DNA from 2 places in the Alkalibacterium putridalgicola genome. Region 1 is predicted to be linked to the other one. Evidence: predicted binding sites of a transcription regulator. Region 1 holds the regulator's gene; the other holds the start of a gene.

Region 1 (11,525 bases):
AGTTACTTATTACAGTTGTTGATATATCAACGTTTATTCTTCATCCAGATCAAGAACAGCCATGAAAGCTTCCTGCGGGATCTCTACGTTCCCGACATTCTTCATGCGTTTCTTACCGGCTTTTTGTTTCTTGAGAAGTTTCTGGCGACGTGTGACGTCCCCGCCGTACAGCTTGGCTGTAACGTCTTTACGGTAAGCTTTGACGGTCGAACGGGCGACGATGCTCTGTCCGATGGTCGCCTGGATCGGGATCTCGAACTGCTGTCTCGGGATGGTTTTCTTCAACTGTTCAACGACTGAACGTCCGCGGTCATAGGAGAAGTCTTTATGCACGATAAAGCTCAGTGCATCCACTCTTTCACCATGGATCAGGATGTCCATCTTCACAAGGTTGCTCTGACGGTACCCCGCTTCACTGTAATCGAGTGAAGCATAGCCTTTGGTACTTGATTTCAGGCGGTCAAAGAAGTCATAGACGATTTCTGACAGCGGGATATTGTACATGACATTGACTCGGACGTCATCAAGATACTCCATAGTCAAAAATTCTCCACGCTTGCGCTGAGAGATCTCCATGACTGCTCCTACATAATCATTGGGCACAGTGATCGTGGCCTTGACATAGGGTTCTTCGATCGTCTCAACTTCCTGAGGTTCCGGCATTTCTGACGGGTTAGAAACCATGATCGTTTCACCGTCAGTCTTATTGATCTTGTAGATAACGGAAGGCGCGGTCGTGATCAAGTCCAAGTTGAATTCACGTTCCAGTCGTTCCTGGACAACATCCATATGCAGCATACCTAAGAAACCGCAGCGGAAACCGAAGCCTAATGCCTGAGATGTTTCTGCTTCATACTGCAGAGCTGCATCATTCAGCTGCAGGCGTTCAAGCGCTTCTCTTAAATCTTCATATTTTGAAGAATCAGTCGGATACATTCCGCAGAATACCATCGGATTCATGTGACGGTAACCTGGGAGTGCTTTTTCTGTCGGATTGTTGGCTAAAGTCACCGTATCACCGACACGTGTTTCACGAACGGTCTTGATATTCGCTGTGACATATCCGACGTCACCGACCATCAGATAATCCCGTTCGATCGGTTTAGGCGAGAATACACCGACTTCTGTGACTTCAAAGGTCTTGCCGTTACTCATCAATTGGATCGTGTCGCCTTTTTTCAGTGTACCATCCATTAGACGTATACTTAAAACGACGCCTCTATACGGGTCGTAGGCTGAGTCAAAAATAAGAGCTTTCAACGGATTGTCGATATCCCCTTCAGGTGCGGGGACTTTCTCGACGATCTGTTCCAGGATCTCTTCGATACCGATCCCGGTCTTGGCACTCGTCAATACGGCTTCACTGGCATCCAGTCCGACAACGTCTTCGACTTCTTTACGGACACGTTCCGGATCGGCAGCAGGCAGGTCGATTTTATTGATGACTGGAAGGATCTCAAGATCATTATCCAAGGCTAAATAAACATTGGCTAAAGTCTGCGCTTCCACGCCCTGAGCTGCATCAACGACTAAAACGGCCCCTTCACAGGCAGCCAGACTTCTGGATACTTCATACGTAAAGTCCACGTGTCCCGGTGTATCTATCAGATGCAGAATATAGGTTTCACCATTTTTGGCTTTATAGATCACTTCAACTGTATTCAATTTGATCGTGATACCGCGTTCACGCTCCAAGTCCATAGAATCAAGTAACTGGTCCTGCATTTCACGGTCAGCAACGGTGTGTGTCAGCTGAAGAATACGGTCAGCAAGGGTCGATTTCCCATGGTCGATATGTGCGATGATAGAAAAGTTTCTGATTTGTTTCTGTCGTGCTCGCGCTTGTTTTTTATCCATTTCTCTGTTTCCTCATTCCTCTAAAACATTCCATCCTATTATACCAACGATTAAGGCAGAGTACAATTACTTTCACTAAGACAAAAAGAAGAGGAACACTCTCAAAATCGCTAAGAGTGGCCTCTTCTTTTCAAATAACATGTTATTTACCTTGTTTCGCTTTTCCTGTCCAGCGAAAACTAGCCTGACCTCTCACAAAAAAGAGAAATAAACTACCAGTTTATGCATGTTGACCGACTACACTAGTGAAACAATATCAAGCTTTGTGATCGATTAAAAGGTAACCACGGTCGCTATGCTCCCCTGGTACTTTTCAACTAAGTAGGAACATGCTAGTTGAAAAGCAATTTTTGTCGAGGTCAAAACGGCTTGTTACGCTTTTCCTGAAATTTAGCGTTTGTCTTTAAAGGCGTCTTTTACTTTCGAAAAAAATGAGCTGTCTCCCTGTTCAACGACGTTATCGTAATCACTGGCTTCAGCAAATTTTCGCAAGTGTTCAGCCTGGTCTTGAGTCAGCTTGTCCGGTACGACGACCTTCACTTTGATGTGCTGATCCCCGTTGCCCGTTCCTCTAAGGCGTGGTGCGCCTTTTCCTCTTAAACGGAAAGTCGTGCCGGGCTGGGTTCCAGCCGGTATCTTAAACTTGACTTTGCCATGTACGGTCGGCACTTCCAGTTCGTCACCCAGAGTAGCCTGAACCATATTGATCGGCAGTTCGTAGTAGATCTCGGAACCTCTGCGGTCGAATGTTTTCGATGCTTTCACTCTGAAAATGACGTACAGATCGCCGTAAGGTCCGCCGTTTTCACCCGCATCACCCTGATTCTGCAGACGCATCTGATTACCGTCTTCCACACCGGCAGGGACCGTCACTTTTACAGAATGCTGCTGTTTCGTGTGTCCATCACCGTGACAGACCGGACATTTTTCCTTTATTTCTTTTCCTGTTCCATTACATGTCGGACAGACTTGCTGTGTCATGACACGGCCGAATGGTGTGTTTCTTTCAGCATTCACTTGTCCGGCCCCATGACAGGTCGAACAGGTCTGCGGACTTGTTCCGGGTTTTGCTCCGCTGCCGTTGCAGTTGTCACATTCTTCCTGGCGATTGTAACGGATCGTCGTTTCTTTACCGAAGATCGCTTCCTCGAATTCCAGATCCATGACATACTGCAGGTCTTCTCCCTGACGTGGTGCATTCGGATTCCTGCGTCTGCCGCCTCCGCCGAAGAACTGCTCGAAGATGTCTTCGAAACCGCCGCCTCCGCCGAAGCCGCCGCCAGCGCCTCCGAAGCCCCCGCCGAAACCGCCCCCGGCCCCAAAGTTAGGATCGGTAGACGCGTGTCCGTACTGGTCATATGCTGCTCGTTTCTGTTCATCGCTTAATACTTCATATGCCTCAGATATCTTCTTGAACTTATCTTCCGCATCGTCTGCTTTGTTGATATCCGGGTGATATTTCTTTGAAAGCTTGCGGTAAGCTTTTTTTATTTCATCCTGGGAGGCATCTTTCGAGACACCCAGCAGGTCATAAAAATCTTCTTTCTCAGCCATAGTATTCCTCCATCGTTATGATCGATCCGGTAAACCATCTCTCACGTCGATAAAGAACGATCAGATGGATACCAAAAAGAAAGAAAGCACTTTTGAAAACTTAGCATAAGTGCTTTCTCCTGTTTGAATATCAGTATCTATAAAAATCATTATCAAATAGATATACATTGTCCAGCGATCTAAGCCTGACTCCTTACGAAAAAAGATAAATCAACCCATTGCGCAGTATGCTCATTCAGGGATTGATTTCCTTTTTTTCGTAGGAGTCAGAACAGGCTTATATCGCTTTTCTTATTCTATTATTTTTCTTCGTCGTCTACTTCTTCGAAGTCTGCATCTACGACATCATCTGAAGAACCGGCGTCAGCTGTGTCTCCAGCTTCAGCACCTTGAGCTTGTTCCTGCTGCTGAGCTGCCTGTTCATACAACTTCACTGACATTTCCTGAACGATTTCGTTTAATGCATCACGTTTCGTCTTGATTTCTTCAGTGTCATCATTTTCCAAGGCTGCTTTCAGTTCGTCGCGTGCTTCTTCCGCTTTTTTGACGTCTGCTTCGTCGACTTTACCTTCCAGTTCTTTCAAGGTCTTGTCGATCTGGAAGACTAACTGATCAGCTTCGTTACGTAATTCCACTTCTTCTTTACGTTTCTTGTCTGCTTCAGCATTTTCTTCCGCTTCTTTGACCATACGCTCGATATCTTCATCAGATAGACCTGAAGAAGATTTGATCGTGATCTTCTGCTCTTTACCTGTACCTAAGTCTTTCGCAGATACGTTGACGATACCGTTTTTGTCGATATCGAAAGATACTTCGATTTGAGGAACGCCACGTGGTGCTGGTGGAATATCCGTTAACTGGAAGCGTCCAAGTGTTTTGTTGTCTTTAGCCATTGGACGTTCACCTTGAAGCACGTGTACATCTACGGCTGGCTGATTGTCAGCAGCTGTTGAGAAGACTTGTGACTTGCTTGTAGGGATCGTTGTGTTTCTGTCGATCAGCTTAGTAAAGACGCCGCCCATCGTTTCGATACCTAACGATAACGGTGTAACGTCAAGCAGGACGATATCTTTCACATCACCTGAGATGACGCCGCCCTGGATCGCAGCACCCATCGCTACAACTTCGTCAGGGTTGACTGAACGGTTAGGCTCTTTGCCTGTTTCTTTTTTCACTGTATCAACGACTGCTGGGATACGTGTGGATCCACCAACAAGGATAACTTCGTCAATGTCTGATTTTGATAAACCGGCATCTTTCAATGCTTGACGGACAGGTTGTTTCGTACGTTCAACCAGGCTGTCTGTGATTTCATCAAATTTAGCACGTGTCAGAGTGATTTCCAGGTGCAATGGACCTGATTCGCCGGCAGAAATGAATGGCAGGCTGATTTGTGTCTGAGAAACACCTGACAAGTCTTTTTTAGCTTTTTCAGCAGCATCTTTCAAACGCTGAACAGCCATTTTGTCTTTAGACAGATCTACGCCGTTTTCTTTTTTGAATTCAGCAACAAGATAGTCGATGATTTTCTCGTCAAAGTCATCTCCACCCAGGTGGTTGTCACCTGCAGTAGCCATAACTTCAAAGACACCGTCGCCCAGTTCAAGAATAGAAACGTCGAATGTTCCGCCGCCTAAGTCAAAGACCAGGATTTTTTCATCTTTTTCTACTTTATCAAGACCATAAGCCAGTGATGCAGCTGTTGGTTCATTAACGATACGGTCTACTTCAAGTCCAGCGATCTTACCGGCATCTTTAGTTGCCTGACGCTGTGAATCGTTGAAGTAAGCAGGGACAGTAATAACAGCATTTGTTACTGTTTCACCTAGATAGTCTTCAGCATAATCTTTGATGTGCTGTAAAATGAATGCTGAGATCTGCTGTGGTGAATAGCTCTTGCCTTCTGCTTCAACTTTGTAGTCTTCACCCATGTGACGTTTGATCGAGCTGACCGTATTCGGGTTAGTGATCGCCTGACGTTTAGCAACCTCGCCCACTTGTACTTCGCCGTTTTTAAATGAAACGACAGATGGTGTTGTACGGTTCCCTTCTTTATTAGGGATGATTTTAGCTTCTCCGCCTTCTAAAACGGCAACTGCTGAGTTTGTTGTTCCTAAGTCGATACCAATGATTTTTCCCATGATTTATCTCACCTTTACTTTGATTTTTATAATGTAACAGATACTTTTGCAGCACGTAAGACACGTTCGTGCAGTTTATATCCTTTTTCAAATACTTGAGCGACTTCATTGCTTTCCTGACCTTCATTAGCCGGTACTTGCGTATAGGCTTCATGATAGTTAGGATCGAACGGTTCGCCCAACGGATCGATCACTTCGATCCCTTCTTTTTCAAAAGCCTGAAGGAAACTGCTGTGAACCATTTCGATTCCTTTTTTCAGGTTCTCTCCAGCTTCAGTATCAGCTTCTATCGTCAAGGCTCTTTCCAGATTATCCAGAACAGGAATAAGTTCCTTGGCCAGTGACTGAGAGCTGAAACGACGAAGATCCTGACGTTCACGCTCCTGGCGCTTGCGTATGTTAGCCAGTTCTGCCTGAAGTCTAAGGTAACGGTCAGTCACGTCATCCAGTTCTTTGTAAACTTTATCCAGTTCACTCTGTTCTGATTTTTCAGCTGGATCTGTGCCTGCTGTTTCTTCTTCGATGATCACTGATTCTTTCTCAGCAGCATCTTCCTGTGACGTTTCGTCTGTCTCTTCCTGCTTGCGCTTCTCTTTATTATCTTTCACAACTCTTCCTCATTTCCTGATTATTCTAAATAATACTCCAGTAGTGTGTGTGTCAACTTTTTTCTAAACACATCAAGTACACCGAACGTTTCATCATAAGCCATACTCGTTGGTCCAAGTACTGCGATGACACCTTTTCCATAGCTGCTCACGTTGTAAGTCGTCGTGACCAGACTGAAGTCTTTCAGTAAGTCATGATTTATTTCTTCCCCGATTTTTACAACGAAGTCATCATTGATCTGATCGACCAGCGCGTATAGATCGCCACTGCTATCCAGCATCGTATACAACGATTTCAGTTTTTGGGTGTCAATATTCTCAGAAAAATCCAGAATATTCAGTTTGCCGGAAATGTGATGTCTCGACTCAGTTGATTCCTTAAAGACTGATTCGATGGATAAAAACATTTCTGCGGCATTTGACGCGTATTTCCTGATCAAGAGAGGAATGTCACGCTGGAGTCTTCTGGCCACTTCAGTTAACGTATGACCAACTAAATGGTGGTTGAATATGTTAGTGACTTTTACCAGATCAGCCTCATTGATCGTCTTAGGCATGCGGAATACTTTATTTTCTATCGTCCCTTTGTCTGTCTGAATGATAGCCATGACATGGTTGTCATTCAATGCCAGAAGTCTAAACCCAGTCAGGCGACTTGTTTCAGCCCTTGGTCCCAAGACAATAGCCGTGTAATTTGTCAGATCAGACAATAGCTGAGCCGACTGATGCATGATATCGTCCATTTGCTTTACATGGTTCCCTAATACGTCACTGATGATCTTCATCTTATCCTTAGCCACTTCCTGCGGCCGCATAAGATGGTCGATATAGAAACGGTATCCCTTGAGAGAAGGTATTCTTCCAGACGACGAATGTGTCTTCTGAATGAATCCCAGCTTTTCAAGCTGACTCAGTTCATTTCTTATCGTAGCTGAACTGGCTTCGATAGCCGTGTCGATCAGAATGGTTTTCGAACCGATCGGCTGACCCGTTGATGTATACAGTCGAATGAGAGCATCTAGAATAATTAATTGTCTCTTTGTTAACATGTGTAATCACTCCTTGATGCATCCTGCATCATTAGAGACTAGGCAAAGCACAGTAAAGGTCCTCTGCGCTTTGTTTCTGTGAGCTTTCATTAAATTAGCACTCGAAGTTATCGAGTGCTAACACATCTATAATTTAACAAATCTATTGATTACTGTCAACAATTAAATCTGATTTATTTTGACCTTTGACAAACTTTCTTTAGCATCCAGTTCATCCTGGTCCAGTCTTTCGATCAGCTCTTCGGCAGAATTGAATTTTACTTCATCTCTCAGATAATCGACCCATTTCACTTTGACGTCCTCGCCGTATATATCTTCATTGAAGTCAAAGATATGTACTTCTATGGAATAACTTGGTCGATGTCCGAATGTTGGGTTGTAACCGATCGATGCCATCCCATCCAGCCATTTTCCGTCTACCCATAATTTAACGGCATAAACTCCGCGTTTAGGTACCATAACATAGGGGTGAGGATAGATGTTTGCAGTCGGGTATCCAAGGTCTCTTCCTCTGGCATCTCCGTGAATGACGAATCCGCTCGTTTCATAGATATAACCGAGGAGTTCATTCGCCTGTTTCAGTTTTCCTTCACTGATATACCGGCGAATACGCGTTGAACTGATTTTATCTTCAGCATCGACTTTTTTATCCACTTTGACGATTTCAAAGCGCCCTTTTGCATATACCGGCATGGTGTTCATATTCGCTTCTGCTGCTTTTCCGTAGGTATAATCAAAGCCGGCGACAACGACTTTGGCATTCCATCCAACGATATACTGATCGACAAAGTCCTGAGGAGACAAGCGGCCAAAGCGTGCAGTGAACGCCACTTCATAAAGAATATCGACATCTAAATTTCTGATGATTTCTTCTTTACGATCAAGAGGCGTCAGATACGTATGTTTATCCGGATCGAAACTGCGGTAGACAAAAGCAGGGTGCCGGTTGAACGTCATGACAGCACATTTCAGTCCTTTTTCCTTTGCTATTTCTACACCTTTGCTGATAACCGCCTGATGCCCTCGGTGTACGCCATCAAAAAAACCTAAGACCAGAACGATTTCTTCGCTGCCTATCTCTTCTTTTTTATAGGGATGATGAATTCTTCTGATATCCATCTTTACACCACCATTTCATTTCTCAAAACCTTTGCCGGTTTTATAAGGTCTTTCTTGGTCGGGTGGACCTTATAAATGGCTGCGGCCTTGTTCATATAATAGAAGACGATTTCGTCTTCTTTATTTTTCATATACTTCTCCCGTTCAAGACGGCTTCCGTTTTTGACCAGAAGGTATTCTTCTTTAGTCAGATCATATCTCGGCATATGAACGAGTGCACGTTCAAGCGGAAGAATGTGATCATCAATGCTGCCATCATCGACCAGTGACTGGATCTGAGAGAGCGTCAATGCTTCTTCTCGGTCAAAGCCACTGCTTGCTTCTCTGGTCAGATCTGACATATGTGATGGAACACCCAGTTTTCTGCCGACATCGACAGCAAGGGTCCTCACATAGGTTCCTTTGCCGCATACGACCTTGAAAGAAAAAGACAATGTGGCGTTCTCCTCATCCCTCTTTACGTCGGAAGTCCGGTCGAAGGAATGGATCATCACTTCTCTGGAAGGTCTGTCAATGACTTTTCCTTCTCTGGCATATTCATATAAGCGTTTGCCGTTTATCTTCACTGCGGAATACATCGGAGGTGTCTGCGTGATGACCCCATCGAATTCGGATAATACCCTGTCGATAGACGCTTCATCGATTTCACTGCTCACAGGTTCCTTTTCAACGATCTCGCCCGAACGGTCTTCTGTCGTCGTTGAGAATCCAAGCGTGATCTCTCCGGTATAGATCTTTTCAGAATCCATCATGTATTCGATGACTTTTGTTGCTTTACCGATCGCTACAGGCAGAACTCCGTCAACATCCGGATCCAGCGTACCGGAATGGCCGATTTTTTTCATATTAAGTATTTTTCTTAATTTAAAAACACAATCGTGACTTGTCATGCCTCTTTCTTTCCATATAGGTAATAATCCTTCCATCGTATCCTCCTTGATCTATTCCATATTAAAAATTTACAAAAGAAAAGAGAATCAATGTTCACTAAACAAAGATTCTCCTCTTTTCTTTTGCTAAGAAAAACGACTTCAAATCTTACTTATAGACTTATTCGTCTTGCTCTTCTTTTATTTTGTTCAATAACTGATCGATCTTGCTGCCGTATGCAACAGATTCGTCGCGGGCAAACGTTAATTCAGGCGTCTTATAAAGAGACAGTCGATTACCCAATTCTTTCCTGATCAGACCTGTCGCTTTTTCAAGACCCGTCTGTGTCTGATTGACGCTGTCTTTGTCGTCAGAAAGTGTGCTGTAATAGATCGTTGCCTGCTGCAGGTCGCCTGTCACATCAACACCCGTTACGGTCACACCTTCGACACGTGGATCACGGACACGCTTGCGCAGGATGTCCGTGACTTCTTTCTGTATTTCCTGTGAGACTCTACCCACTCTATAGTTAGGCATATTATTCACCTGTCCTTAAGATTTTATCTCTTTCTTTCAACTTCGACCATTTCATAGGCTTCGATTACATCGTCAATTTCGATGTCGTTGTATCCTGCGATCGTCAGACCACATTCGTAGCCGTTTCTGACTTCTTTCGCATCATCTTTGAAGCGTTTCAGGCTTGAAAGTTCGCCTTCATGCTTGACCACGCCGTTTCTGATCAGACGAATCGAACTGCTGCGTTTAATGACTCCGTCAGTGACGAAACAGCCGGCAATCGTACCAACGTTGGAAACATCATATGTTTCTCGGACAGTGACCTGACCGGTAACTTTTTCTTCGAATTCAGGATCCAGCATACCTGTCATCGCTGCTTCGATTTCATCGATGGCATTATAGATGACACGGTGCGTACGGATATCGACTTCTTCACGGCTGGCACTTTCTTTAGCCTGAACAGTCGGTCTGACATTAAAGCCAATGATGATCGCTGAACTTGCAGAAGCTAAAGTGATATCACTCTCGTTGATGGCACCAACACCAGTATGGATGATGTCGATCTTGACACCTTCGACTTCGATTTTCTCAAGACTTGCTGCCAGTGCTTCTGCTGAACCTTGTACGTCAGCTTTGATGATGACATTTACTGATTTCAGTTCGCCTTCTTCCAGGCTGTCGAACAAGTTTTCCAGCGTAACTTTACTTTTCGTTGAACGTTGTGCTTCAGTTGCAGCTGATGCTCTTGATTCGCCCACTTGTCTTGCTGTTTTTTCATCTTCAAAGACAACGAAACGGTCGCCAGCTTGTGGCGTATCGTTCAAGCCAGTTATCTCGACTGGAGTCGATGGTCCGGCTTCTTTGACGCGACGTCCTTTGTCGTTTGTCATCGTTCTCACACGCCCAAAAGTATTCCCTACAACAATAGGTTCTCCCTGATGGAGTGTACCTTCCTGTACAAGCAGTGTGGCAATAGAGCCCTGTGATTTATCTAGTCTTGCTTCAATAACTGTTCCGATAGCCAAGCGTTTAGGATCGGCTTTCAGTTCTTCGACTTCAGCAACAAGCAGGATCATTTCAAGCAGTTCGTCCAGATTCTGATTGAATAACGCTGAGATCTGAACAAAGATCGTTTCTCCGCCCCATGCTTCAGGGATAAGTCCGTATTCTGTCAGTTCCTGCATCACACGGTCAGGATTTGCTCCAGGCTTATCGACTTTATTGACTGCAACAATGATCGGTACTTCAGCAGCTTTAGCGTGATTGATCGCTTCAACGGTTTGAGGCATGACCCCATCGTCTGCAGCAACGACTATGATCGCGATATCAGTAACATCAGCACCACGGGCACGCATCGTTGTAAATGCGGCGTGTCCAGGTGTATCTAGGAAAGTGATCGTCTTGCCGTTTTCTTTGACCTGATAGGCACCGATATGCTGAGTGATCCCGCCGGCTTCGCCTTCCGTTACTTTCGTTTCACGCAGACTGTCAAGTAAGGTCGTTTTACCATGGTCAACGTGTCCCATGATCGTAACAGTAGGTGGACGAGTGACCATGTTTTCTTCGTTAGGTTCCTGATCGAAGAAGGTGTCGAAGTCGGTCATATCGATCTGAACTTTCTCTTCCGTTTCGATACCGTATTCAGTAGCCAGCAACTCGATCGTTTCACTGTCAAGTGACTGGTTCTGAGTAGCCATAACACCCATCATGAACAGTTTTTTCACGATTTCAGCTGGTTCACGGTGGAGTTTTTTCGCTAGTTCGGCAATAGTCATGCCGTCCGTATACTCCAGGACTTCCGGCAGCTCTTT
Region 2 (11,525 bases), 670 kb from region 1:
CTTGTCGGTTACATTGGCGGCAAACTGCTTCTGGATGAAGCTGAAATATATACGATCGTGGTATCTAAAAAATTTCAGAAGAAGAAAATCGCCCGTGCTTTACTTAAGCGGTTCAAAGAAGAATGCCGGATAAAAGGGGTCGAAGCGATCTTTCTGGAGGTCAGAAAGTCCAATAAAAAGGCACGGACCTTTTACAGGAAGAATCACTTCGATGTGATTTCGTCTAGAACAGGCTATTATACTGAGCCGGGGGAAGATGCGCTCGTTATGAAATGCAGAATGAGAAAGAAGGAAGAGAATGGAAAAGAAGCTGATATTAGCGATAGAGACAAGTTGTGATGAAACAAGTGCGGCCGTTATCGAAAACGGACAGACGATTCTATCAAATATTGTCGCTTCGCAGATCAAAAGTCACCAGCGGTTCGGCGGCGTCGTCCCGGAAATCGCCAGCCGGCACCATGTCGAGCAGATCACGCTGATCATTGAAGAAGCACTGGAAAAGGCCGAAGTCTCTTATGAGGATCTCGATGCTGTAGCGGTCACTGAAGGTCCCGGCTTAGTCGGCGCTCTTTTGATCGGTGTGAATGCGGCGAAAGCTATTGCGTTTGCTCACGATCTGCCGCTGATCGCCGTGAATCATATCAAAGGCCACATTTTTGCAAACCAGTTAGTCACGCCTCTTGAATTCCCGCTGCTGTCCTTAGTCGTCAGTGGAGGGCATACGGAGCTTCTCTATATGGCGTCTGAAGATTCTTATGAGATCGTCGGAGAAACACGTGATGATGCCGCCGGTGAAGCATACGATAAGATCGGGCGCGTGCTGGGTGTGCCTTACCCAGGCGGTAAACATATCGATCAGATGGCTCATGAAGGGAAAGATACGTATGAATTTCCGCGAGCAATGATCCAGGATGATAATTTCGATTTCAGTTTCAGTGGATTGAAAAGTTCGTTCATCAATACCGTCCATAATGCGAAGCAGAAAAATGAGGAAATCAACGCCAATGATCTGGCCGCAAGTTTTCAGGCTGCTGTGATCGATGTACTTGTCGACAAGACGATACGGGCAGCCAAGGAGAAAAATGTCAGACAGCTGATCCTGGCTGGGGGAGTGGCTGCCAATAAAGGCCTGCGCACCGCTTTGGAGAAAGCAGTGTCTGAAGAACTGACCGATGTGGAACTGCTTATCCCGCCGCTCGAATTGTGCGGAGATAATGCCGCAATGATCGGCGCTGCTGCATATGTTCAGCTTAAAAACAATAATTACGCCGATTTTTCACTAAACGGCAGACCAGGATTATCAGTATAAGGTAGATTATCTATATTAACTGATTTTCAGCAGCGATGTATCAGCTATTTTCTGATACATCGCTGTCTTTTTATATTTATCGACGATTGCGTGCCCTTCGTGAAGAGTGAGGAGCAGTGGAGGTCACGGAAAAGACAATTGCGTGCCCTTCGTGAAGAGTGAGAAGCAGCGGAGGTAACGCAAAAGTGAATCGCGTGCCCTTCGTGAAGAGTGAGGAGCAGTGGAGGTAACGCAAAAGGAAAATGCGTGCCCTTCGAGAAGTTTAGGAAGCGGTGAAAGTCACGGAAAAGTGAATTGCGTGCCCTTCACGAGATTTAGGAAGCAGTGGAGGTCACGGAAAAGACAATTGCGTGCCCTTCACGAGATTTACGAAGTAATAAAGGTCACACAAATGACCAGAGAGTGACCTTTAAGGAGATTGCGGAGCTGTGAAGGGCACTCTCTAAACATAAAAACCAATAAAAGATCAGAAAATAATGAAAGCAGCAGATCAGGAGATGTTACATCCTGATCTGCTGCTTTTTCAATTAATTCAAATCGTCCAAGGCGAGCTGTTTTTCTTCCCATTCCTCAAGCAAGGTTTCTTGCTTGGACTGCAGTTCCTGATTTTTTTTGGCGAGACGTTCGAGCTCTTCAAAATCATTGGATATCTCCGGTTCACTCAAGGCTTCCTGGACAGACTGTATCTTTTCTTCCAGTTCTTCGAGTTCATCTTCGATAGCTTGAACAGCACGTTCAAGCTTCCGCTGATTCTTCTGATTCTCTTTCTGTGCTTCAAACGATTGTTTCGTGGTTGAAGGAGAAGAATCACTCTGTCCGTCTTCCTCTTCTTTTTCAGAAGACGTCAGTTGTTCCAGGGCTTCGAGCTCGGCTTTCTTTTGAAGGTAATAATCGTAGTCCCCAAGATAGACATCAGCGCCATTCTCGTTCAACTCAATGACTTTTGTGGCCAGACGGTTAATAAAGTAACGGTCATGAGAGACGAACAGCAAAGTGCCTGTATAATCGATAAGGGCGTTTTCAAGGACTTCTTTTGAATCGATGTCCAGATGGTTGGTTGGTTCGTCTAAAAGCAGGAAATTATTCTTTTCCAAGGACAGTTTGGCTAAAGCCACACGCGCTTTTTCGCCACCACTTAAAGAGGCGATGGATTTTTCGACATCATCACCGCTGAAGAGAAAAGAACCTAACAATGTTCGTATCGTCTGTTCCGGGAGACTAGGATGGTCGTCCCACACTTCATTCAATACCGTTTTCTTATTATTCAACAGATTCTGTTCCTGATCATAATATCCCAGATCGACTTTTGCTCCGTATGAAACATTACCGCCAAGAGCGGGGATCATCTGATTGACCGTTTTCAGCAGTGTCGTTTTTCCGATCCCATTGGGTCCGACGACAGCAATCGACTCCTCTTTTCGGATGTCCAGATCGATATGACTCGAGAGAGCAGTGGTTTCATATCCGATGGTCAAATCGTCAGTCTGCAGAACGATCTGTCCCGATTCTCTACCTGTCTGGAACTGGAAATGGGCGCTTTTTTCGTCATTTTGCGGCTTGGATAAAGGGTCCATTTTCTCCAGCTGTTTTCGGCGAGCCTGTGCCCGTTTTGTGGTTGAGGCACGTACGATATTTTTGTCGACAAAATCTTCGAGTTTAGCGATTTTTTTCTGCTGTTTCTCAAAGACCTTCCATTCACGTTTGATTTTTTCTGCTTTTAATTTCAGATAATTCGTATAGTTGCCCGGGAAATAATCCACGGACCCTCTGCTCACTTCGTAAACCTCGTTGATCACCTTGTCTAAAAAGTACCGGTCGTGAGAAACGATCAGGAGGGCTTTGGAATAGTTCTGCAGATACGTTTCCAGCCAGGAAAGCGTATCGATATCCAGATGGTTGGTCGGTTCATCCAGAATCAGCAAATCTTTTTTCTCTAAAAGCAGCTGGGCAAGGGCTAGGCGTGTTTTCTGTCCGCCTGACAGATTTTGTATTGGCGTGTCATAGTCTTCTTCATAAAACCTGAAGCCATGAAGGACGGAACGGATCTCGCTCTCGATCCCATAGCCGTTTTTTTCATGAAAAGTCAATTGCAGGGTATCGTAGCGTTTAAGCAGTTCGTCATAGTCACGGCCCGATTTTTCAAGGGCTGGATCGCTCAGCTGCGATTCGATGTCGCGCATCTGTTGTTCCATATCAAGCAGTGGTTCGGCGATTTTCATCATTTCATCCCAAATCGTCAGCGAGGAGTCGAGTCCTGTGTACTGATCAAGGTAACCGATGGTGATATCCTTTTTCTTGTGGATATTTCCGGAATCCGGTTCTTCCCGACCGGATAATATTTCAAGCAGGGTCGTTTTGCCGGCACCGTTCCTTCCGACCAGACCGATACGTGCGTTGTCTTTGATTTCAATGGAGACATTATCGAACAGTTTATCTGCACCGAAATAACGCGAAATTTTTTCAGTTTGTAAAAGTATCATGTTAGTATCCTCATTTTCATAAAAATTACCTTAATTCATCTCTTAATAGTTTAGCATACATACAGCAGATAACAATACAGGAGTCCAGTGATATAAGATTATATTGTGAATCACATTCTCAATTAAGAATCAGCTATTATCATGTACGATTGCTCACTAATCGTTTTAACGTTCATATATATACAATTTAGATGTACTCCAAAGTTTATGAATATTCTTAGAATTCAGGCTATTTTACTTTTATTTAGTAAGATTAATGCTATAATAGAAAGTGGCATATTACTTATAGTTTGTGAATGCACAAAGACTGAATAAACAGTAATTTATAATGATTAAACTAAAGTTAATTTAAAATCGGATAAGGAGAATGAATGATGGTTGAAAAGAAAATACCTAAAGCGACAGCGAGACGTTTGCCGCTGTACTATCGCTATTTGAGGTTTTTATATGAAGCAGGCAAGGAACGCATCTCATCTGCCAAGTTAAGTGAAGCCGTAAAAGTGGACAGCGCAACGATCCGACGCGACTTTTCATATTTCGGTGCTCTAGGTAAAAGAGGTTATGGTTATGATGTTGAAGCGTTAATGAACTTTTTCAGTAAAACGCTGAATCAGGATAGACTGACCAACGTTGCCCTGATCGGTGTAGGTAATTTGGGACAGGCGTTACTGAACTATAATTTCCGTCGCAATAATAATATCCGCATCAGTGCCGGATTTGATGTCAAAGATGAACTGATCGGAACGATCCATCAAGGTGTGCCGATCTACTCCATAGATGAAATGGTAGAACAGCTCGACCTGCAGCAAATCGATGTGGCCATCATAACAGTCCCTTCAGAAATCGCTCAGGATATGGCCAACCAGCTGGTTGAAGGTGGAGTTAAAGGTATCATGAATTTCACGCCGATCCGTGTGACGGTGCCTAAACATATCCGCGTCCATAATGTTGATTTGACAAATGAGCTGCAGACACTGATCTACTTTATCAATTACTATCAGGATCTGGAAAATTCAGATGACCCGGATGAACCGTTGAATGATTTTATTATCTAAATTGAAATTAAAAAAGCGTACCCGCTTGATTAGAGCGGGTACGCTTTTAGTTATCTCTTACTTTTTTTGATGTTGTAATAGGCTTGCGCCAAACGTGTCCCGTTCACAAAGTCCTTTGTTGCAAAAAGGGCAAACAGATAGGAAAAGAACCCCCACCCATTTGATGAAACCGAGTCAATGGTGAAGAAGAGGAAAAGTGCAAAGAATACATATTTAAAAACGATTTGTAGTTTAAGCTGTTTTTCTGTCATAGTGGATCCTTTCTACGTGGGAAAATTAGTCATGATCAGAGGAAATATAGGTTCGCAATTACGGCCAGGGTATTCATCAGACAATGCGCAATGATCGGTGTCCAGATATTCTTGGTTTTGAAGTAAAGCCAGGAGAATACAAACCCCATGGATGAATAGACAAGTAGCAGACCGTCAAAATGGACGAAAGCAAACAATAGTGAACTGATGACCGCTGCACCGATACCGCCAGTTTTTTCAATGAGCATCCCAAAAATCGCTTTTCGAAATACGAATTCTTCCATGACCGGCCCGGCCACTCCTATGAGAAGGATGAAGACAGGGTAGTTTCTGACCACTTCGACAAGCATTTGTGTATTCTGAGACTCCATCGGTGATCCCAGCAACTGGACCTCGACGATGCTCGCCAGGTTCTGTGCAAAGAGGGCGATAAAGATACCGGCGATCCCCCATAGCAGAACGTCTTTCTTCTGCTTGTTTAGAGGTTTTTCAAATGGAAAATGCATATGAAATCTTTTTTCGATCGCTATCATACCGACCGCACCTAGAGTGAAGAGGACGAGTGACGGTGTCAAAAATCCTATCGTTCCTAATGATTCAGGTAGAAAGACAGGAATGACCCCTGCCAGGACTTGAACAAGCAGGAAAAGTATGATGATACGTGTTGCCGCTTTTTTATTTAAAGTGATTTGATCCATTAAAGTCATCCTTTGTTTGTTATATACAATACTAGTAATTTAACACAAATAGAGGTCCGTTTCCACACAAGGAAAAATGAATGTTTTTTTAAGATAGGGCTTGCAAGATCATTCTGTTTTGAATATACTTAGAATTGGAGTTAGCACTCGACTGGTTAGAGTGCTAAAACTCACTTATTCACTAGCTGATAGTGAAAAAAATAAGACAAAACAAACAATTTACTTATGGAGGGATTACATTATGTTGAAACCTTTAGGAAATCGCGTACTTCTTGAAGTGAAAAAAGAAGAAGAAAAAACTGCAAGCGGCTTGGTCCTGCCGGATTCTGCCAAAGAAAAACCACAGACAGCCGTAGTAGTCGCTGCAGGAGAAGGTAGACTGCTTGATAATGGTAACTATTCCAAACCAGCCGTTTCAGTTGGCGACAAAGTTATCTTTGAAAAATATGCCGGATCTGAGATCAAATATCAGGGGACCGAATATTTAGTTGTCAAAGATACAGACATCATTGCGATCGTCGAATAATTCATTCGTTTTAACGATTTCATTTTCAATATAATCAACGAAGGAGAGAATTAAAACATGGCTAAAGATATTAAATTTTCTGAAGATGCCCGTGCAGCAATGCTGCGCGGAGTAGATAAACTGGCAAATACAGTTAAAGTAACATTAGGTCCAAAAGGCCGAAACGTCATTTTAGATAAATCATTCGGTGCTCCTCAAATCACTAATGACGGAGTCACGATCGCAAAAGAAATCGAACTGGAAGATAAATTTGAAAACATGGGTGCCCAGCTGGTCGTTGAAGTGGCAAGCAAAACCAACGATATTGCCGGCGACGGTACAACTACAGCAACTGTATTAGCTCAAGCTATCGTCAACGAAGGTATGAAAAATGTGACAGCTGGTGCTAACCCGGTCGGTATCCGTCGTGGAATCGAAATGGCAACGAAGAAAGCTGTTGAGTCACTTCGCGAGATTTCAACACAAGTTGCTGACAAAGAATCTATTGCACAGATCGCAGCAATCTCTTCCGGAGACGAGGAAATCGGTCACTTGCTTGCAGACGCTATGGAAAGAGTCGGCAGTGACGGCGTAATCACGATAGAAGAGTCTCAAGGTATCGAAACAGAACTGGATGTCGTTGAAGGGATGCAGTTTGACCGTGGATACTTATCTCAGTACATGGTGACAGACAACGAGAAGATGGAAGCTAGTCTTGATAATCCGTATGTCCTGATCACAGACAAGAAAATCTCATCTGTTCAGGAGATTTTACCCGTCCTTGAAAATATCATGCAGCAGAATCGTCCGCTGCTGATCATTGCTGATGATATCGAAGGCGAAGCTCTTCCTACATTAGTCCTGAACAAGATCCGTGGCACATTGAATGTTGTTGCCGTTAAAGCACCTGGCTTCGGTGATCGCCGTAAAGGTATGCTTGAGGATATCGCTACACTGACGAACGGAACTGTCGTTACAAGTGACTTAGGTCTGGATCTTAAAGATATGACCATCGACCAGCTAGGTACGGCAGGTAAAGTCGTTGTGACGAAAGATGATACAACGATCGTTGAAGGTGCCGGTGATGCAGCATCCATCGAACAGCGTGTCGGCATGCTGCGTTCTCAAGCTGAAGAAACCACCTCTGAGTTTGACCGTGAAAAACTTCAGGAACGTATCGCCAAGTTAGCCGGCGGTGTGGCTGTGATCAAAGTGGGTGCAGCAACTGAAACGGAAATCAAAGAACGTAAACTGCGTATTGAAGATGCATTGAATGCTGCACGTGCGGCCGTTGAAGAAGGCGTGATTGCCGGCGGAGGGACTGCATATATCAATATCTTAAATAAACTGGAAGAAATCGACGCTGAAGGCGACGAAGAGACCGGCGTGAAGATCGTCCTGCGTGCTTTGGAAGAACCTGTCCGTCAGATCGCTCAAAATGCTGGACTTGACGGCAGTGTCATCGTTGAACGTCTGAAACATGTTGAGCCAGGAATTGGCTTTAACGCCGCAACTGGGGAAATGGTCAATATGGTTGAAGCGGGTATCATCGATCCAACTAAAGTTACCCGTTCAGCTCTTCAGAATGCTGCATCTGTATCAGCCCTACTTCTTACAACAGAAGCAGCTGTCGCAGAAATCCCTGAAGAAAATGACAATCAGGCTGGCGGAATGAATCCCGGCGGCATGGGCGGCATGATGTAATAACGAGATTTATTTCCTGAACAATATAGATATTTTAGATGAAAAGAGGGTAGGACTTTTGTCCTACCCTCTTTGGTGATGTGCGCCCGGCATGGGCGACAACTTGGTGGTGAAAGTCCACTACAGACTTGGCAGTAGGAACTGTTAGCGAAAGACAAGGGTGTCCGCCGTGAGGCGGAATCTGAAGGAAGTCGGACGCAAATGCTTGCACTGACGAACAGAAACTTCATACCAAGGCTTAATAGAACGGATGAGCTTGCATCACAAAGTGAAGTCCGATACTGCCCGAATTCTATTGAGTAAATGAAGCAGTGACGTGAGCAGAAGGTTGTCGTTCTTACCCGGGGAGGTCTCGTCAGCGCTTAGTAGTAACAACGAATGGCGAGAAGTCAGCCGAGGTCATAGTAGGGAAAATGTACCGAAGGACCGAACAATATCAATACTTTGAAGATTGGAGGTTAGGCATTATGACAAACGCAGAAAACGACCCACGGGTTGGCAAACTACAAAGGGATAAGCTGGAAGCGAAAGAGTATGTAGATGTGCGGAGTAATCGCCTAGGTGAATGTAAAGACAAGTATGGTGAGTCTCTCATGAGGCTCGTTGTAAGTGAGAAGAATCTATTTGAAGCGGCTAAAATTGTTAAACGCAATAAAGGAGCTGCTGGAGTAGATGGTATGACAGTTAATGAGATAGAATCACATATCATGGAAATGAGTCCGTATTTAAAAAAGAAACTGTTAGACGGCACCTATAAACCACAACCGGTCAGACGGGTGGAAATTCCCAAAGCGAATGGGGGTATCCGAAAACTGGGCATTCCAGTGGTACGGGACCGAGTGGTCCAGCAAGCCATCAGGCAAGTGATAGAACCTATCATTGATAAACATTTCCTCCCACACAGTCATGGGTTCCGTAAAGGGAAAAGCAATCATACAGCTCTGAAAGAGTGTGTCGACTATTATCAGCAAGGCTACAAAGTGGCCGTCGATTGTGACCTGAAACAGTGCTTTGACACACTCAATCATGATAAGCTGATGTACTATCTCGAACAGTATATACAGGACAAAATGATTCTGAAAATTATCCGTAAGTTCTTACAGAGCGGTGTCATAGATCTGTCTGGCGAATTCGTAGAAAGTAACACAGGCGCACCACAAGGTGGCGTGATTTCGCCCCTACTCAGTAACGTATACTTACATGAACTGGATAAAGAAATGAAGCAGAGAGGACATCGTTTCGTTCGGTTCGCTGATGACTTCGTCATCTTTGTGAAGTCAAAACGAGCCGGTGAACGTGTGCTCCAAAGCATCACTCGCTTCATTGAAAAAGACCTGAAACTAACTGTCAACCAAGAGAAAAGTAAAGTGGGTTCACCAACGCGTTTAAAGTTCTTGGGTTGTCTGATAACCACAGTGAATGGGGTCTGTCGCTACAGACCTTCGAACGAAGCCAAAGCGAAATTCATTCGCACCTTGAAACGCTTGACCAAACGTAAGCGAGCAGGGAAGTTTGATGAGATTGTCAAAGAGATAAACAGCCGAACAAGAGGCTGGATAAATTATTTTGGCACAGGCTTCATCAAAACCTTCGTAACTAAAGTGGAGCAATGGCTCCATCACCGAATCAGGCAGCTAATTTTAAAGAGATGGAAAAATCCACGTACTAAGATTAGCAGATTAATGCGCTTAGGTCTAGATATAGATAGTGCCAAACGCATAGGCTATTCCAGAAAGAAATACTGGAGACTGTCAAAAACACCTGAAGTTCATTGGGTGCTTACAACGAAAAGACTCTACCGGTGGAACGTAGTTTCACTACGAGACCTGGCAGAGTCTGCTTACTTAAGATATTGAACCGCCGTATACGGAACCGTACGTACGGTGGTGTGAGAGGACGATAAATGAATTAATCATTTATCTCCTACTCGATTCCGAATCATTTGTTATAAACGTGTTCCAATAAACAGCCCCGCCGATAACTCCTTCAGCAGTTATCGGCGGGGCTGCGTTAGAAGCTACAGGGCTAAACGCTTTTTGTCCCGTCCTCTTAAATTCTTTGATCGATCAGAGACTCATGCCGGAATGATGATCTTGGGCCGACGTTAGAGCGCTGATAAATATTCTTGAAATTTATACAAAAAATAAGCTGAGAGCCAGCAGGCCGACTTCTACACTGCTGAAAAGGACTACATTTTTGATAGCTACCACAAACGTTTCCGTTTTTATCTGTTTTTGGTTGTAGGCATTCAAGTTCTTTTTGATCAAGGGGAAAGTAATGAAAACAGCGAGCATTAAAGGATGAAGGTACCCCAGGACAACAGATAAAGCGATGATCACATAACTGAGATACATCAACAGATTAAAAAGTAAAACAGCTCTTTCTTTCCCGATATAAAAGGGGAGAGTAAACCGGTTATTGACGATATCCTCTTCAAGGTCACACGTGTTGTTAGCTAGCATGATATTTGAAATCAGAAATACAGTCGGCAATGATACTAAAAAGACTGAAAAGATAGCCTGCAGATTACCGGTCAGTAAAAATTCAGGTCCCTCAAAAGCTAAACGGATCAGACTGCCATCTGAATCATTGATCAGCACTGCAATAAAGAAAATGCCAAAGCCCATAGTCAGTCCGGAAAGTATTTCTCCCAATGGCGTTCTAGAGATAGGTATTGGTCCGAACGTATAAAAGATCCCTATAGCAAAACAAACAACCCCGATAGCCAAAAGTAAAAATGTTGTCCGATAGACTAGTATTAAACCCAGTACTATGGAAAGTCCAAGCATAATAAAAATCAGACGAATCACTTTCTTTTCTGATAAACCGGTACGTCCGATAATATTGACGTTCTGCTGATATGTTTTATCTTTTGCTTTTTGAAAATCCATTAGATTATTAATGGCTGTTGTCGTCATATCAAACAAAATCATGGCGACAAAAAAGAGAAGCGTGTTCCAAAAGTTGAATTCGGAAAAGTAGTAAGCCGAAAACAACACGCCGAGGAGGAACGGGAATAAACTGGCGATTTTAGTTTGTATTTCCACTAATTTCATGAATACAGATACTTTCATTTTGATCTTCCTTCTTTTTCTATTTTGATTCTTTGCAACTAGCATGACATTACTGCTTCTAAAATACTCTGCTATAGAGTATAACATAAAACTACAGGAGGAAATATGAGATTTTATCTTCTGACATTTTATATTAGTGAGAGAAATAAGGATAAAAAAAACAAGGACGTAGTCGGAAAGACGGTGTGAGACAATAATTGTCACATAAAATTAATATTCTCTCGAGTTATTGAAATTTGTCTCATATTAACTAGACAAAATTTTTCTTCTAATGTATAATTAATCCTGTTGCATGTGAAAGTTTAAACATTGTCTGCTGTTCTATTTTCAGACGCAATCTGCCTTTTAGGGTTTATAAATAAGTATTATCATAATCTTGTAAGAAAAGTTTGTTTAAACTGTTGTGTAAAAAATATTAAGGAGTGGGAAGAATGTCCCAAAAAAACATA

The links. The regulator HrcA, encoded in region 1, represses chaperone genes, less so after heat shock. The targets are predictions, from matches to a motif close to TTAGCACTCNNNNNNNNNGAGTGCTAA.
Region 2: the regulator HrcA is predicted to act here: its motif matches at 5,934-5,960, upstream of groES (co-chaperone GroES).

Annotation. Positions count from the first base shown of each region.
Region 1 is NZ_CP162615.1:1,469,440-1,480,964, forward strand. It holds gene lepA (translation elongation factor 4) at 34-1,857, opposite strand; gene dnaJ (molecular chaperone DnaJ) at 2,248-3,411, opposite strand; gene dnaK (molecular chaperone DnaK) at 3,711-5,552, opposite strand; gene grpE (nucleotide exchange factor GrpE) at 5,579-6,160, opposite strand; gene hrcA (heat-inducible transcriptional repressor HrcA) at 6,181-7,209, opposite strand; gene ribF (riboflavin biosynthesis protein RibF) at 7,372-8,328, opposite strand; gene truB (tRNA pseudouridine(55) synthase TruB) at 8,331-9,254, opposite strand; gene rbfA (30S ribosome-binding factor RbfA) at 9,379-9,735, opposite strand; gene infB (translation initiation factor IF-2) at 9,759-11,525, opposite strand, start outside.
Region 2 is NZ_CP162615.1:2,139,731-2,151,255, reverse strand. It holds gene rimI (ribosomal protein S18-alanine N-acetyltransferase) at 1-339, shown strand, start outside; gene tsaD (tRNA (adenosine(37)-N6)-threonylcarbamoyltransferase complex transferase subunit TsaD) at 299-1,309, shown strand; gene AB4027_RS10200 (ABC-F family ATP-binding cassette domain-containing protein) at 1,837-3,789, opposite strand; gene AB4027_RS10195 (redox-sensing transcriptional repressor Rex) at 4,164-4,844, shown strand; gene AB4027_RS10190 (YdiK family protein) at 4,895-5,095, opposite strand; gene AB4027_RS10185 (lysostaphin resistance A-like protein) at 5,131-5,793, opposite strand; gene groES (co-chaperone GroES) at 6,035-6,319, shown strand; gene groL (chaperonin GroEL) at 6,377-8,002, shown strand; gene ltrA (group II intron reverse transcriptase/maturase) at 8,470-9,858, shown strand; gene menA (1,4-dihydroxy-2-naphthoate polyprenyltransferase) at 10,135-11,076, opposite strand; gene AB4027_RS10160 (FAD-dependent oxidoreductase) at 11,508-11,525, shown strand, end outside.